Regions from separate parts of the Rhizobium sp. BK591 genome, predicted to be linked through region 4. Evidence: riboswitches for the same ligand, from Rfam matches in the RefSeq annotation. Region 4 holds a riboswitch; each other region holds the start of a gene.
What was found. Region 4 has a riboswitch for cobalamin ahead of nrdH (glutaredoxin-like protein NrdH). Riboswitches for the same ligand answer to the same signal wherever they lie in the genome.
Positions count from the first base shown of each region.

Region 1: linked by a shared signal. The riboswitch ahead of FHX10_RS03945 (ABC transporter substrate-binding protein) and the one ahead of nrdH (glutaredoxin-like protein NrdH) in region 4 are both predicted to bind cobalamin.
Region 2: linked by a shared signal. The riboswitch ahead of bluB (5,6-dimethylbenzimidazole synthase) and the one ahead of nrdH (glutaredoxin-like protein NrdH) in region 4 are both predicted to bind cobalamin.
Region 3: linked by a shared signal. The riboswitch ahead of cobU (bifunctional adenosylcobinamide kinase/adenosylcobinamide-phosphate guanylyltransferase) and the one ahead of nrdH (glutaredoxin-like protein NrdH) in region 4 are both predicted to bind cobalamin.

Region 1 covers NZ_JACIAZ010000001.1:826,128-829,816, reverse strand. The annotation lists gene FHX10_RS03950 (FecCD family ABC transporter permease) at 1-953, opposite strand, end outside; gene FHX10_RS03945 (ABC transporter substrate-binding protein) at 950-1,966, opposite strand; cobalamin riboswitch at 2,148-2,398, opposite strand; gene blh (bifunctional sulfur transferase/dioxygenase Blh) at 2,673-3,689, opposite strand, start outside.
Region 2 covers NZ_JACIAZ010000001.1:1,210,888-1,214,576, forward strand. The annotation lists gene FHX10_RS05880 (DHA2 family efflux MFS transporter permease subunit) at 1-879, opposite strand, end outside; cobalamin riboswitch at 1,076-1,264, shown strand; gene bluB (5,6-dimethylbenzimidazole synthase) at 1,305-1,994, shown strand; gene FHX10_RS05890 (DUF2865 domain-containing protein) at 1,998-3,089, opposite strand; gene FHX10_RS05895 (ribonuclease H) at 3,428-3,689, shown strand, end outside.
Region 3 covers NZ_JACIAZ010000001.1:1,047,540-1,051,228, forward strand. The annotation lists gene FHX10_RS05080 (chloride channel protein) at 1-1,736, opposite strand, end outside; cobalamin riboswitch at 1,995-2,391, shown strand; gene cobU (bifunctional adenosylcobinamide kinase/adenosylcobinamide-phosphate guanylyltransferase) at 2,613-3,122, shown strand; gene cobW (cobalamin biosynthesis protein CobW) at 3,127-3,689, shown strand, end outside.
Region 4 covers NZ_JACIAZ010000007.1:20,773-24,461, reverse strand. The annotation lists gene nrdE (class 1b ribonucleoside-diphosphate reductase subunit alpha) at 1-1,690, opposite strand, end outside; gene nrdI (class Ib ribonucleoside-diphosphate reductase assembly flavoprotein NrdI) at 1,669-2,073, opposite strand; gene nrdH (glutaredoxin-like protein NrdH) at 2,087-2,308, opposite strand; cobalamin riboswitch at 2,589-2,815, opposite strand; gene FHX10_RS27180 (heavy metal translocating P-type ATPase) at 3,055-3,689, opposite strand, start outside.

The DNA.
Region 1 (3,689 bases), on a different contig from region 4:
TGCGGTATGATGATGCGCGAAAGGATATCGGCGCCGACCATGTAGATGGCGCCGCCGAGCGCCGTTGCCGGCAGCAGCCGCCCATGGGCCGGCCCGACAAGGAAACGGGCGGCATGGGGTATGACGAGGCCGACGAAACCGATCGAGCCCACCATGCTGACGACGCTTGCCGTCATCGCCGCCGTCAGGGCGAACAGCACGATCTGGACGCGGCGCACGGCAATGCCGAGCGAGGCGGCGGCATCCGTGCCGAAGGCGAAGGCATCGAGCGCCCGCACATGGGCCATGCAGACGATGAAGCCGGCAAGCGCGATCGGCACCGAAAGGTAGACATCTGGCCAGCGTACGCCGCTGAGCGACCCCAGAAGCCAGAACAGGATGCCGCGCGCCTGCTCGGCATTCGCCGATGTCGTCACGATGTAGGAGGTGAGCGCGTTGAAGAGCTGCGAACCGGCGACGCCACACAGTATGATGCGTTCGCCGGTTCCCCCCGCACCCGTCGCCAGGAAGCCGACCAGCAAAAAGGCCATGACTGCGCCGATGAAGGCCCCGCTCGACAGGCCGAGAATACCGTAGCCGAAGCCGAGAATCATCACGCAGACGGCTCCCGTCGAGGCGCCGGCGGAGATGCCGAGCACATAGGGTTCGGCCAACGGATTGCGCAGCAGCGCCTGCAGGATGGCGCCGCAGAGCGAGAGCGACGCGCCGGCGCTGGCCGCGACGAGGGCGCGGCTCAGCCGATAATCCCAGACGATGCCCTGGTGGATGCGGCTGAGCTCGAAATCGGTTCCGAACAGGCGGTTCGAAACCGCCTCAGCCGTCGTCGCAAGCGGGATGGCAATCTCGCCGATGGAAACGGCGAGACTGATCATCAGTCCAAGAAGGAGAAGCGCGGCAATGGTGAGCGCGGCGAGCGCCCACCATCCCTGCCGCCTGAGCGATACTGTCTTCACTGTGCCAGGCCGAAGGACTTGATGCCCTTCGCCACTGTCTCGATGCCGTCGATCGTGCGGATCGTCGGGTTCATCGACTGCGCATCCATCATCACGAAGTGCCTGTTCCTGACGGCATCGAGTTCCCTGGTCACAGGGTCGTTCTCGAGAAAGTCAAGCTTGACCTTGGGATCGTCAGCCGCATAACGGCGGCGATCCATGGTCGCCAGCACGATCACCGCGGGGTTCGCCTGGGCGATGGTTTCCCAGCCGACCAGCGGCCATTCCTCTTCGGTTGTCACGACGTTCTTCGCGCCGATCGTCTTGAGGATATAGGCAGGTGCGCTGTTCTTGCCGGCAATGAAGGCGTCGCCGTTGACCTCCTTGCTGGAAAACCAGAAGACGACCGGCAGGCTCTTGCCCGTCGCGCCCGATATCGACGCCACGGCATCCGCCTCGCGCTTCCTCAGCTTGGAAATCAGCGCATCGCCGCGCTCCTTGACGTCGAAGATCTCCGAGAGTTCAGCGATTTCCCGGTAGATCAGGTCCATCGTGAACAGCTCCCCACGCACACCGTCGCCGCCATCGGTGTTGACCTTGGCGACGCAATCGGCCGGCGCGAGATAACTATTGATCCCGAGATCCTTGAACTGCTCCCGCTTGCCGACGGAGCCCTGCGCGCCGACATGCCATTCGAACTCGGCCGCCACGAGGTCGGGCTCCTGCCCGACGACGGATTCGAAGCTCGGATCGTTGTCGGCGAGGCGTTTTATCTTGCTGTTGGCCTCGGCATATTGCGGCAGGACAGGGCCAACCCAGACGGCGGTTCCGGCGATCTTGTCGGCAAGGCCGAGCGAGAACAGAATTTCAGTCATGCCCTGGCCGATCGAAACGATCCTGGCGGGCGCCTTCTGGAACGTCACCTGCTGGCCGCAATTGCTGACGGTCAGGGGATATTGGGTCGCGGCCAAGCTTGGTGCCGCAAGGCCGGCCAGCCCGAAGGTAAATGTCATGATGGCGAGAAATTGACGCATGAAAACCTCGATGATGGGAAAACAGGCACGGCCGCGCCGCGCGCATATACGCAACGCTGAAGTCACGCTGACGCGTAGACTAGCCGCGGGAGGCCCAATCGAGACGGATGCATGCCGATATCAGGCGAAGGTTCAGAAGGACAATCATGTCTGTTCCTTGTCCGGGCATCCCCGCCCGGTTGATTGGATCGCGATTGACGGCAGGTCTCCTGGCTTGCGGATATCCGTCTTTCATCCGCCTTCCCGCAATATCCGCAGTGGCGTGGCCTTTAGGCCAAGGGCATGATCGCTCCGCGATCAACCCCGAGATCGACAATCCGCTTACAGTTGCGGGGGCAGCCACGGTCTCGGTCCCTACTGGGTCGTCCTCACCGTGTTCCCTATTAATCCCCTTGGAGTCATCTTCAGGGAACCGTCTCCCCCAGTTACGTCGCCTGCCCGCGCGCCGTCAATGATTATTCAGAGGGCGCCGCACCACCGGCGGATAAATATATCGCGCGCATGGCTGCGCGCCGCCGTTCGGTGCGCAAACTGCCGGTGGCGGTCGGTTGACATTGCGGCGAAAAGCGCTTCCTTGCGATAAACTGCCTTGCCTATGAAGCAGTCGGGGAACATGGGTGCCGGCTGCTATTGGTGGGGATGACTTCGCCGGGGCTGCTATAGGAAGCACGCTTTGAACGATGCGGCGGTTGCCAGGGCCGCCCCGTCACAACGCATCCAGCGGAATCTTCAGATACCGCCGGCCGTTCTCCTCCGGCTCGGGCAGCCGCCCGCCGCGGATATTGACCTGCAGCGCGTGCAGCATCAGCTTCGGCTTCGGCAGCGTGCGGTCGCGCGCCTGGCGCAGCGCCACAAAGCCGGCCTCGTCGATGCCCGATATATGCGGATTGGCGCGCTTCTGGGCGGCAACCGTGCTTTCCCAGCGCGGGTGGCGGCCACCCGGCTGATAGTCGTGACCGGAAAACAGCCGGGTCTCCTCGGGCAGCGACAGGATCGCCTGGATCGTGTGCCAGAGGGCGCTGGCGCTGCCGCCCGGGAAATCCGTGCGGGCGGTGCCGGAATCCGGCGTGAACACCGTATCGTGCACGAAGGCGGCGTCGCCGATCACATAGGTGATCGAGGCGAGGGTGTGCCCGGGCGAAAACATCACGCGGGCCTTGAGCGTGCCGATCTCGAACGTCTCGCCATCGGCAAACAGCCGGTCCCATTGCGAGCCGTCGGTCGCGAGCGCCGGCCAATTGTAGATCTCCTTCCAGAGCGCCTGCACGTCGGTGACATGGGCGCCGATCGCCGTCGGCGCACCGGTCTTTCCCTTGAGGTAATACGCAGCGGAGAAATGATCGGCATGCGGATGCGTGTCGAGGATCCACTCGACCGTCAGCCCTTCGCTCTCGATATGGGCGAGGATGGCGTCGGCATTGGCCGTGCCCGTCGCCCCCGACATCTCGTCGAAATCGAGCACCGGGTCAATGATGGCGCAGCGTTTCGTCGCCGGGTCGGAAACGACATATTGCACACTGCAGGTGCGGGGCTCGAAGAAGGCCTTCACATGAGGTACCTGCCCTGCCCGCTTCTCCAGCCAGCGCCGCGCGCCGGCAAGATCGAAGCCGAGGCCTTGACCAAAGGCCTCGACATCCCCGGACTTCATCCGCCCGTCCAGCGCCTCGCCCAGCGCATAAAGCGTCAGCGCCCGTGTGCCGCTCTTGCAATGGGCGACGACCGG
Region 2 (3,689 bases), on a different contig from region 4:
GAAGGTGACCGAGCCCGACTGCAACGGCGTCAGGCCGAAGCCGAGCTGCAGCATCAGCGGCATCAGGAAGGGCAGCGCGCCGAGCCCCATGCGGAAATTCGAGGCGCCGAGGATCGCCGCCCGGAACATCGGGTAGCGGAACATCTTCGGATCGAGAAGCGGATAGGGCGCGCGGCGGGCATGCAGGAGGTAGAGGAGACCGGAAAGGATGCCGATCGCAACCGTGACATAACCGTAGATGACGGGCACGGCCGGCAGGCTGATCACCGAGACGCCGAAGACGAAGCCGGAGAAACCGAGGCCGCAGAGGAAGAAGCCCGGGAAATCCATCGGCCGCGGGCTGCGCGGCTCGACCGCCGGCAGGAAACGGGTGACGAGGATGATGCCGAGCACGCCGATCGGGACGTTGATCCAGAAGATCCAGTGCCAGGTGAGATAGGTGGTGAGGAAACCGCCGATCGGCGGCCCCAAGATCGGGCCGATCAAGGCGGGAATGGTGAGCCAGGCCATGGCGTCGACGAGTTCGTGGCGTGGCGTTCCCCGGACCAAAAGCAGGCGGCTGACCGGCGTCATCATCGAGCCGCCGGCGCCTTGGACCAGCCGTGAGATGACGAAGGCCGTGATCGAGTTGGAGAAAGCGCAGGCGACCGAGCCGATCATGAAGACGAAGATCGCCATGCGGAAGATGTTGCGCGCACCGAACCGATCGGACATCCAGCCGCTGATCGGGATGAAGATCGCCAGTGCCACGAGATAGCTGGTGACGGCGAGCTTCAGCGCGATCGGCGAGGTGCCGATATCGGCTGCGATCGCCGGCAGGCTGGTGGCGATCACGGTCGAATCCATCTGTTCCATGAACAGGGCGACCGCAAGGATCATGGGCGTGAGGCGGGGCACGGGCAACCGGGATGCTGCGAGGGACTGTATCGTCCATACGCCTTCGGTGGTGATAAGGCCATAGAAACTATGGATGAAGGAGCTTGTCGAGCCGCTTCAAACCGACGCGGGAGGGTGCGTGGCTCAACGTGGTTCCCGACTGCGACCTCGGGCCGGCTTGCCGTCGCCGCGCTTTCCTGAAATAGATGCGCCGTCAGGTGCCCGCCATCAACGCGGGAGAATCGGGAATCCGGTGCAAGGCCGGAACGTGCCCAACGCTGTAAGGCCGACGCTTGCCGCTTCATCTCGCCACTGGCTTCTCGCCGGGAAGGCTGCGGCAGACGGATGACGCCGAGTCAGAAGACCGGCCTGGCAAGATTGACCGATCCGCGCGGACGGCGGGCGGTTGCGTTGTTGGGGATTTGACGATGCGACCCTTTGATGAGGATGCCCTTTCGGCGGCGTCCGGTTTTTCCTTGGCCGAGCGCGAGGCCGTCTATCACGCGATCAAGACGCGGCGCGACGTTCGCAGCCAGTTCCTGCCCGATCCCTTGCCTGACGATGTCGTGGAGCGGCTGCTGACGGCCGCCCATCATGCGCCCTCCGTCGGCTTCATGCAGCCGTGGAATTTCATTCTGGTGAAAAGTGCCGCGGTCCGGGCGCGCGTCCAGGACGCCTTTGTGAAGGCCAATGAGGAGGCGGCGCTGATGTTTACCGGCGAGCGGCGGCAGGCATACCGCTCCCTCAAGCTCGAAGGCATCACCGAGGCACCGCTCGGCATAGGCGTGACCTGCGACCCCACCCGCAGCGGCAGCGTGGTGCTGGGGCGCACCCACAATCCCAGGATGGATAGCTATTCCACAGTCTGCGCCATCCAGAATCTCTGGCTTGCGGCGCGGGCGGAAGGGGTCGGCATCGGCTGGGTCAGCATTTTTCGCGAAGGCGATCTGAAAAGCATTCTCGGCATACCCGAGCATATCGAGGTGGTCGCTTGGCTCTGTGCCGGTTTCGTCGATCGGCTTTATGACGAGCCGGAACTGTCCGTCAAAGGCTGGCGGCAGCGTCTGCCGCTCCAAGAGCTCGTCTTCCATGACGGGTGGGGACGCAACGACCCGTAGCAATCACTGCTGTTGAGGCTGCGGCCCCGGCGTTGCCGGATTGGCGAGGTCTATCGAGCCTTGATCACCGGCAAGGAATTGCGGGCCGACCTGGCGGACCTTGTTCTGCACGGGATCGTAGGGGCGCTCCGGGACGGATGGTTGCGGTGGGGCTGCGGCAGCATCCTTCGCCGTGGGATTGGTGCGGATGGTGGTGATCGAACCTTGTTGCGGCGGTTCGCTTGACGGCTGCTTGCCGCGCATCTCATCGTAGTAGGCGGTGAGATTGCAGGCGCAGGAGGACTTTTCCCCCGGCGTGCGGTTCTTGTAGGCAAAGGCGTTTTTCATGGCGCTGTAGGGCGTGCCCGTTGCGACCGAGATCATGTTCGAGGCTTCGGTGCTCGTCACGTCACGATAGAACAGCTCGGTCTCGATACCCGGGCACATCTTGGCGCACGTCTGGGCGTCGCGGCCGAAATCGACCGAAGTGGCGTTCGAGCTGATCGGGAAGAAGCCGCCGTCGCAGGTGCGCACGCACATGGTGCTGACCGGCGAGAGCATTTCGGCCCGCGGCAGGCCGTAGCGCGGATCGACCTCTTCACCGCCGCCGAGCGGAATGAAGGTATCGGTGCGCATCGCCTGCTCCTCGATGCTCGGGGCGGGGTCGGCGGCGTTGCGATCGCTCGGGGCATAGAAGTTTTCGCTGTTGCAGCCATTGAGATCGAGCGCGGCGATCAGTTCACGGCGTGTCCCATCATCGCCGCTCTGGCCGGCCAGCTCGTTACGGCGGTCCTGGAGATATTGGATATTGTCGATCATGCGGGCTTCGGACTGCGAGAGTTCACCGCAATAATCGGCATTCTCGCCGCCGATCACGACCATGCTGCCCGAGGTGCAGCCATTGTTGCGCAGCTCGTTGCGAACCTTGCGCAGCTCGAGGTTCTGCTCGGCCATGGCGCTGGCATATTGGCGCGCCTCCCGGCCGTTGCTATTGCCGATCGATCGCGGCAGATCGGCGAGACGGCCACGCAGGTCCTCGCAGACAGCGCTCGTCTGCGCGGCGGCGGGCGCTGCGAAGGCGAGGAGGAGGGCAAGAGACAATTTTCGGGGTTTCACGGCGTCGTCCGGGGTGAGCAAAAAGTCGATCGGTCGATTGCGGCCTCGATCGCCGCGCATTGTCTCTTAAGGCGTTTCTCTTAATGAGCTTGGAGAAAATCCTAGCGCATTTTCGCGATCTTATCCAGCAGACGCGGGTAATCTTCCGTAAGGGGAGGTCGGGGCAGATTCATTGTCCATGATCCACATTGCCCTACAGTTCTCGGTCGGGGCTGGCGCTGTTGCCGCCACCATCGTCAATGGTTGACACAACGCAGAGGTACAGTTCGAATGTCCGCTTCGGGGCGAGCAGGCAGTCGCAAATTGCGCTGGCGCAGCGAAGGCAAAAAGCGGAGAAAATGACGAGCATTTCCAACAAGCTTCACTTCCCTGCAACAACAGTCGGAATATCGGAAGGCCAACATGGCCTCCACCTCTTCGTTGACGGTTGCTACGAACCCGGCTCCGGGCATGGGGGCTGGGCTTTTGTCGCTTATCGCGATGCCGTGGAGATCGCCTCCGGCTTCGGCGGCGTCGAAGATTCCGCCAATAATTCGATGGAATTGGCCGCCGTCCTCAACGCGGCAATATGGATCAATAGCCAAACGACAGGCGAACCTG
Region 3 (3,689 bases), on a different contig from region 4:
CGTAGCGTATAGCTTTCGCTGAGCTGGCCGATCACCTTGCGTTCGATCAGGTTGTTGACGACGGCGAGAGCTTCGCTTTCGCTCTTGTCGAAGATCGCCGCCGCCTGCCTGGCATTCATCTGCGGCTGCAGGAAATCGTTGCGGTAGTGGATGAAATCGGCAAGCGTCTTGCCCTCGTCCTGTGCGTCGGTCGGATTGGCGTAAATCTCCGGCACCAGCACGAGGCCCGCATATTTGTCGCTCTCCTCGACGAGGACGACGCGTTGGACCGAGCCGATCGGGAAGGCTTGCTTGAATTCTTCCAGGGAGATGCTCGCTTTTGCCGTCTTGACGTCGGCGCGCATCAGCTTGTCCACCGTCAGGTTGCGAATCCAGCCGACATCGTGGGCGCTGCGGATGCTTTCGCCGCGCAGGTGGAAACGCCATGTGGCGAAGGAATAGCCGAAGGTCGAGCGTACGACGAGGGACGAGGTGATGACGGCGGCGAGCACCAGCGCGGTGATCGGGAAATCGCCGGTGATTTCGAGCGCCAGGAACGTCATGGTCAGCGGTCCGCCGATAACGGCGACGGCAAGCGAGCTCATGCCGACCACGGCATAGATGACGGGGGTCAGCGTCGCATCGGCGAAATAGGGTCCGCAATAGGCAAAGAGCTTGCCGAGCAGGGCGCCCATGAACAACGAGGCGAAGAACAGGCCGCCCCTGAAGCCGGAGCCGATCGAGATCGCCGAGGCCAGGGATTTCAACAGGAAGAGACCGATCAGTGTCGGGATCGCCACCTCGCGGGAGAGGTTGAGATGCAGCGCGCCGTGGCCGGCCGAGAGCACCTGCGGCGAGATCATCGCCAAGAGCCCGACGATGACGCCACCGAGCGCCGGGCGGAAGGGTGGGGCGATCGAACTCTTGCGCGCCAGTTCCTCGACGAAGGAGACGCCCTGCATGATCAGGATACCGATGCCGGCGCAGAAGGCGCCGAGCAGCAGCGCCGGGATATAATCGGCCGGCACGACCGAGCCGAAGCTGCCGATATCGATGGTGAAATCACCATCGGCAAGCAGCCTTGCGACAAGGGTGGAAATGAGAGCTGAGACGACGACGGGTGTCAGCGACACGATCGTATAGGTGCCGATGATCAGCTCGAAGGCATAGAAGGCGCCGGTCAGCGGCGCGTTGAAGGCGGCGGCGATGGCGCCCGCCGCGCCGCAGCCGACGAGGATGCGCAGGTCGGAGCGGCGAAGCTGCAGCTTCAGGCCGAATTTCGAGGCAAGGCCGGCGGCAAGCTGGGTATAGCCGGCCTCCAGTCCGACCGAGGCGCCGAACCCGTTGGAGATCAGGTTCTGGACGGCAACGATGATGCTGTCGGTCAAGGATAGACGGCCGCCATGCAGCGCATTGGCTTCGATCGGGTCGACCATCGGCTTCTTGCGCCGTTTCGCCAGCACCAGGAGCAACAGGCCGAGCAGAGCGCCGCCGATGACGGGCGCGGTGAGCAGCAGCATCTTGTTCTCGATCTCGGATGAGCTCAGCCGCTCGCTATCGGCGATGCCGAAGACCAGCTGATGCAACTCACTGGAGACGTAGCTCATACCGGTGACGGCGAGACCCGAGATGATGCCGACGACGGCGCCCGCCAGTGACAGGCCGACCTCGCTGCGGCGGGTCAGCGCCCGCAGGCGGCCCGGATCGAAGAAAACACGCAGCGCCCGGAAACGGCGCCGATCCAATTTCATAAGCATGGCTAGACAACTAGGCGGGGAGAGGCCCGGTCAAGGGCGGAGATGGTCGCGCAGTCCGCTTGCGACGCAATTGCGGCGAAAAGCCGGCGCCCGGGACAAATATTTATGACGTAAGCCTCTGATAAATGACGATATTTTAGGTAGAGTAAGTCGTGTTGACAGGGTTGGGCCATCTCCTCGGAAGCTGACCGGCCGTCAAGGCCGGTTGACTTCACACCCCGGCTTGCCTAACCATCCCTCAACGGATGGTCGCCCGACCATCCTGACATAACGGATGGTTCCGGATCGGTGTTGCGCCCTTCCGGATGAAAAGGGAATGTGAAGGGGCGGACCCAAACCGGGCGCCTTCATCACAGCCGACCCCGCGACTGTAGAGCGGTCAGGGTCTTCCATCCGGCACCGAGCCCCTCCGGCCGGCGGCTTGCAATCATGCAAGCGGGCGGGATGGGCGATATGCCGGAAAAGCCACTGGAGATGCATGGTGATCAACCGGGGTCGGACGCCTCTAAATCTACGAATCGTCCACCTTTTCACCAATGCAGCCGGGAAGGCGAGGATGATCCGCCGGCACGATCAGGGCGACCGGTTTCCGGTCTGCCCCGATCGCGGCCGATAACCGCGAGCCAGGAGACCTGCCATTACGTGCCGGGCCAGAAGCCCACACCTGGGCACTACGCCCGTTGCCAGCACGGAGGTTGTCTTGGCTGAACGATTGAATTCAGCGCGGCCTGGTGCGGCGCTCGCGACGCCTCCAAGCAGCCCTGCAAGAGGAGTGCTTTCGGCCGGTTATGTCGAATACTCGGTCCCCCCAGCAGTCGAAAAAGGTGCACTCGGAACAAGCCACGGCTACGCACCCTCCCTGAGGAGCGTCTGAGCATGACCACCATCTTCATCCTCGGCGGCGCGCGCTCCGGCAAATCCCGCTTCGCCGAAGCTCTCGTCACCGCGACCGGCCTCGACCGCCACTACCTTGCCACCGGCCGGGCCTGGGACGAGGAGATGCAGGCGCGTATCACTCAGCACAAGGCCGACCGCGGTCCGTCCTGGACGACGCATGAGGAGCCGCTCGATCTCGTCGGTAAGCTTGGCGCCATCGACGGCGAGGGACGCATCGTGCTGATCGACTGCCTGACGCTCTGGGTCACCAATCTGATGATGGAGGAGCGCGACATGGCGGCGGAATTTGCAGCGCTCGCCGATTTCCTGGCCGCCGCGAAGGCGCGGCTCGTTTTCGTTTCCAACGAGGTCGGCCTCGGCATCGTGCCTGACAATCGCATGGCGCGGGATTTCCGCGATCATGCCGGCCGGCTGCACCAATCGATCGCGGCGAAGGCCGCCGAAGTTTATTTCATCGCGGCAGGCCTGCCGCTGAAAATGAAGGGTTAAGTTCATGAACCAGCAGAAAATTCCCGCAACCGTCATCACCGGCTTCCTCGGCGCCGGCAAGACCACGATGATCCGCAACCTGCTCACCAATGCCGGCGGCAAGAAGATCGCGCTCATCATCAACGAATTCGGCGATCTCGGTGTCGACGGTGACGTGCTGAAGGGCTGCGGCGCGGAGAATTGCACCGAGGACGACATCATCGAACTCACCAATGGTTGCATCTGCTGCACTGTCGCCGACGATTTCATTCCGACGATGACGAAGCTGCTCGAGCGCGAACAGCGGCCCGACCACATCGTCATCGAAACCTCGGGCCTCGCCCTGCCGCAGCCGCTGGTCGCCGCTTTCAACTGGCCCGATATCCGCACGCAAGTGACCGTCGACGGCGTCATCACGGTGGTCGATAGCGCCGCCGTTGCCGCCGGCCGGTTCGCCGACGACCATGATGCCGTCGATGCGCGCCGCGCCGAGGATGAATCGCTCGATCACGAAAGCCCGATCGAGGAGCTGTTCGAGGATCAGCTCACCTGCGCCGATCTCATCGTGCTCAACAAGACCGACCTGAT
Region 4 (3,689 bases):
GCTCCCAGAGCTGGTCAGTATATTTGTCGAAATAGTCGCCGGAAGCATATTTCGAATTCTCGAAGCCCTTGAAGCTCGTGCCGCGTTCGACCGCCAAGAGGTTCGAAGCGCGGATCGCGTGATAGGTGACCGTATAGAAATAGATGTTGGTGAAATCGACGCCTTCCTCCGAGCCATAGAAGATGCGTTCGCGGGCGAGATAGCCGTGCAGGTTCATCTGGCCAAGGCCGATCGCATGGCTCTCCTCATTGCCCTTCTCGATCGAGGGAACCGAGGAAATGTGGCTCATGTCGGAAACGGCCGTCAGCGCCCGGATCGACGTCTCGATCGTCTTGCCGAAATCGGCCGAATCCATGGCCGCGGCGATGTTCAGCGAGCCGAGATTGCAGGAAATATCCTTGCCAAGATATTTGTAGGAGAGGTCGTCATTGTATTCGCTGGCCTCGCTCACCTGCAGGATCTCCGAGCAGAGATTGCTCATCGAGATGCGCCCGGCGATCGGGTTCGCCCGATTCACCGTGTCCTCGAACATGATATAGGGGTAGCCGCTCTCGAACTGGATTTCGGCAAGCACCTGGAAGAATTCGCGCGCCTTGATCTTCTTCTTTGAAATGCGGGCATCCGCCACCATCTCGCGGTACTTTTCCGTCACCGAAATATCGGTGAAAGGCGCGCCATAGACGCGTTCCACGTCATAGGGCGAGAACAGGTACATGTCTTCATTGTTCTTGGCGAGCTCGAAGGTGATGTCGGGCACGACGACGCCGAGCGACAGCGTCTTGATGCGGATCTTCTCGTCGGCATTTTCACGCTTGGTATCGAGGAAGCGCATGATGTCGGGGTGATGGGCGTTGAGATAGACCGCACCCGCGCCCTGCCGCGCCCCGAGCTGGTTGGCATAGGAAAAACTGTCTTCGAGCAGCTTCATCACCGGGATGATGCCAGACGACTGGTTCTCGATCTGCTTGATCGGCGCGCCGGCCTCGCGGATATTGGTCAGCGACAGCGCCACGCCGCCGCCGCGCTTCGACAATTGCAGCGCCGAATTGATCGACCGGCCGATCGATTCCATATTGTCCTCGACGCGCAGCAGGAAGCAGGAAACCAGCTCTCCGCGCTGCTTCTTGCCGGCATTGAGGAAGGTCGGCGTCGCCGGCTGGAAACGGCCGGAAATGATCTCGTCCACCATGTCGCGGGCAAGGCCCTCGTCGCCGCGCGCAAGCGCCAGCGCCACCATGCAGATGCGGTCCTCGTAGCGCTCGAGATAGCGCTTTCCGTCGAAGGTCTTCAGCGTATAGCTGGTGTAATATTTGAAGGCGCCGAGGAAGGTCGGGAAACGGAATTTCCTGGCATAGGCCTGGTCGAACAGGTCTCGCACGAAATTGAAGGAATACTGGTCGAGAACCTCCTGCTCGTAATAACCCTCGGTCACGAGGTAATCGAGCTTTTCCCTCAGATTGTGAAAGAACACCGTGTTCTGGTTCACATGCTGCAGGAAATACTGCTTGGCCGCCAAACGATCCTTGTCGAGCTGGATCCGCCCATCCTCGTCATAGAGGTTCAGCATGGCGTTCAGCGCGTGATAGTCGAGCGTTTCCGCCGCTTTCAAAGGGCGTTGGCCTGCGGGATGAGCAAAAGTGTTATGCGGTTTTGCGCCCGCATCCCGCGTCAGAGTTGTTCCCGTGTCCAAAATCGTTCCATCCCGTGTTTGACGTTGGCGACGTCGTCTTCCGTGCCCATGAGCTCGAACCTGTAGAGGTACGGCACCAGGCATTTCCGCGAGACCACGTCGCCGGCGAGCCCGTATGTCTCGCCGAAATTGCTGTTGCCCGCGGCAATCACGCCGCGGATGTGTCCTCGGTTTTCCGCATCGTTCAAGAAACGAATCACCTGCTTGGGAACGGCACCCTTGCCGCCGTCGCCGCTATAAGTCGGCACAACAAGCACGAAGGGTTCGTGGATATGGAACGCGTCAACGCCACCGGTCGGAATGCGCGCCGCGCGCAGTCCGAGCTTGGCGACGAACCGATGGGTATTTTCGGATCGGCTGGAATAATAGACGATCAACCCCACCGCTTGTCCTCACTCAGGAGAGCGCGCTGATCATGTCGGGGCGGAAGCCCGCCCAGTGCTGCTCGCCGGCGATGACGACAGGCGCCTGCATGTAGCCGAGGCTGCGGACCCGATCGAGCGCTTCGGCATCCTGCGAGATATCGACGATGTCATAATCGACACCCAGACGGTCGAGGGCGCGGTAGGTGGCAGTGCACTGGACGCAGGCAGGCTTGCTGTAGACGGTAATGGTCATAGTATTCCTCGTGACGACGCGATTGGGACGCAGGACATCGATCGGAAATCTCTCGATATCCGTCGAAAAGGCTCTGTATTTTGCAGCTATGCGGCTCGTTCAGCCGCCGGGCGCGACGTGCCCTTTATATTGCGCGGGTGGCAGCCTGAATTGAGATACTGACATGACTTCACCCCGAAGTGGCTCAATGCGAAGGTTTCAGGGGCGGAGGTTCGGGCCTGCGAAACGCGATGCGGAGATCCCCGCAGCCATGCAAACGCGACCTTCCGGACACCCCGCCCGTGGACGTTTTGTTCGAGGCAGGTCTCCTGGCTCACGGGTCGATGCACCCTGCCCCAGCCTTCCCGGAGCATCATGCTCCAGTGACCTGAAATCGGACAGTTGCTCACCGCTTACAGTTGCGGGGGCAGCTCCGGCATTGCCGCGCCATGATGGCGAAGCGCACCGAATTCCCGTCTTAGCCATCGATCCTTACGAATCGATGGAACCTCGAACACTAGATATAGTACGCCAATCCAAATTCGCGTCAACGGATGGTTTGTGCGTTGCGTTACGACAGGTTTGAAATCGCTACATTCCTGTGAAGAACATGGATAACCAAAGCTTAAAGACAGCAGGCTGTGGAGAAGCCCCACGAGGGGAGCCGACCTATGACCGGTCCAAAGATTTCGATTCGAGATCAGGCCCGAATCGTCGATGGGACATCCCGCCGGTGACGGGCGCCGGAGGATGAAGTCGGGGAATGCTTATATCTTTATCCGAAGCAGCCGCAGCGCGTTGATCGTCACCAGCACAGTGGCGCCGGTATCGGCGAGGATCGCCGGCCAGAGCCCGGTAATGCCCATGATCGTCGTCACCAGGAACACCGCCTTCAGCCCCAGCGCGATGCTGATGTTCTGCTGGATGTTGCCCATCGTGCGTTTGGAAAGTTCGATCATCCGCGCCACGTCGCCGACGCGTCCGTGCAGCACGGCGGCATCCGCGGTCTCCAGCGCCACATCGGTGCCGCCGCCCATGGCGATGCCGATATCGGCAGCGGCCAGCGCCGGAGCATCGTTGATGCCGTCGCCGACCTTGGCGACGATGAAGCCCTGGCGCTTCAATTCGCCGACAACACGCTGCTTGTCCTCAGGCATCATCTCCCCGAGCCAGTCGATGCCGAGCATGCCGGCCACCGCTGCCGCCGTCCGCTTGTTGTCGCCTGTCAGCATCATCGCCTTGACGCCTGCCGATTTGAGGGTAGCGAGCCCGGCCTCGGCATCCTCGCGCGGCTCGTCGCGCATGGCGATCAGGCCGGCCGCGATACCGTTGCCGAGCAGCACCGATACGCTCTTGCCCTCGTCGTTCAGCGCCGTGATGCGTGCATCCTGCTCCGCGCTGA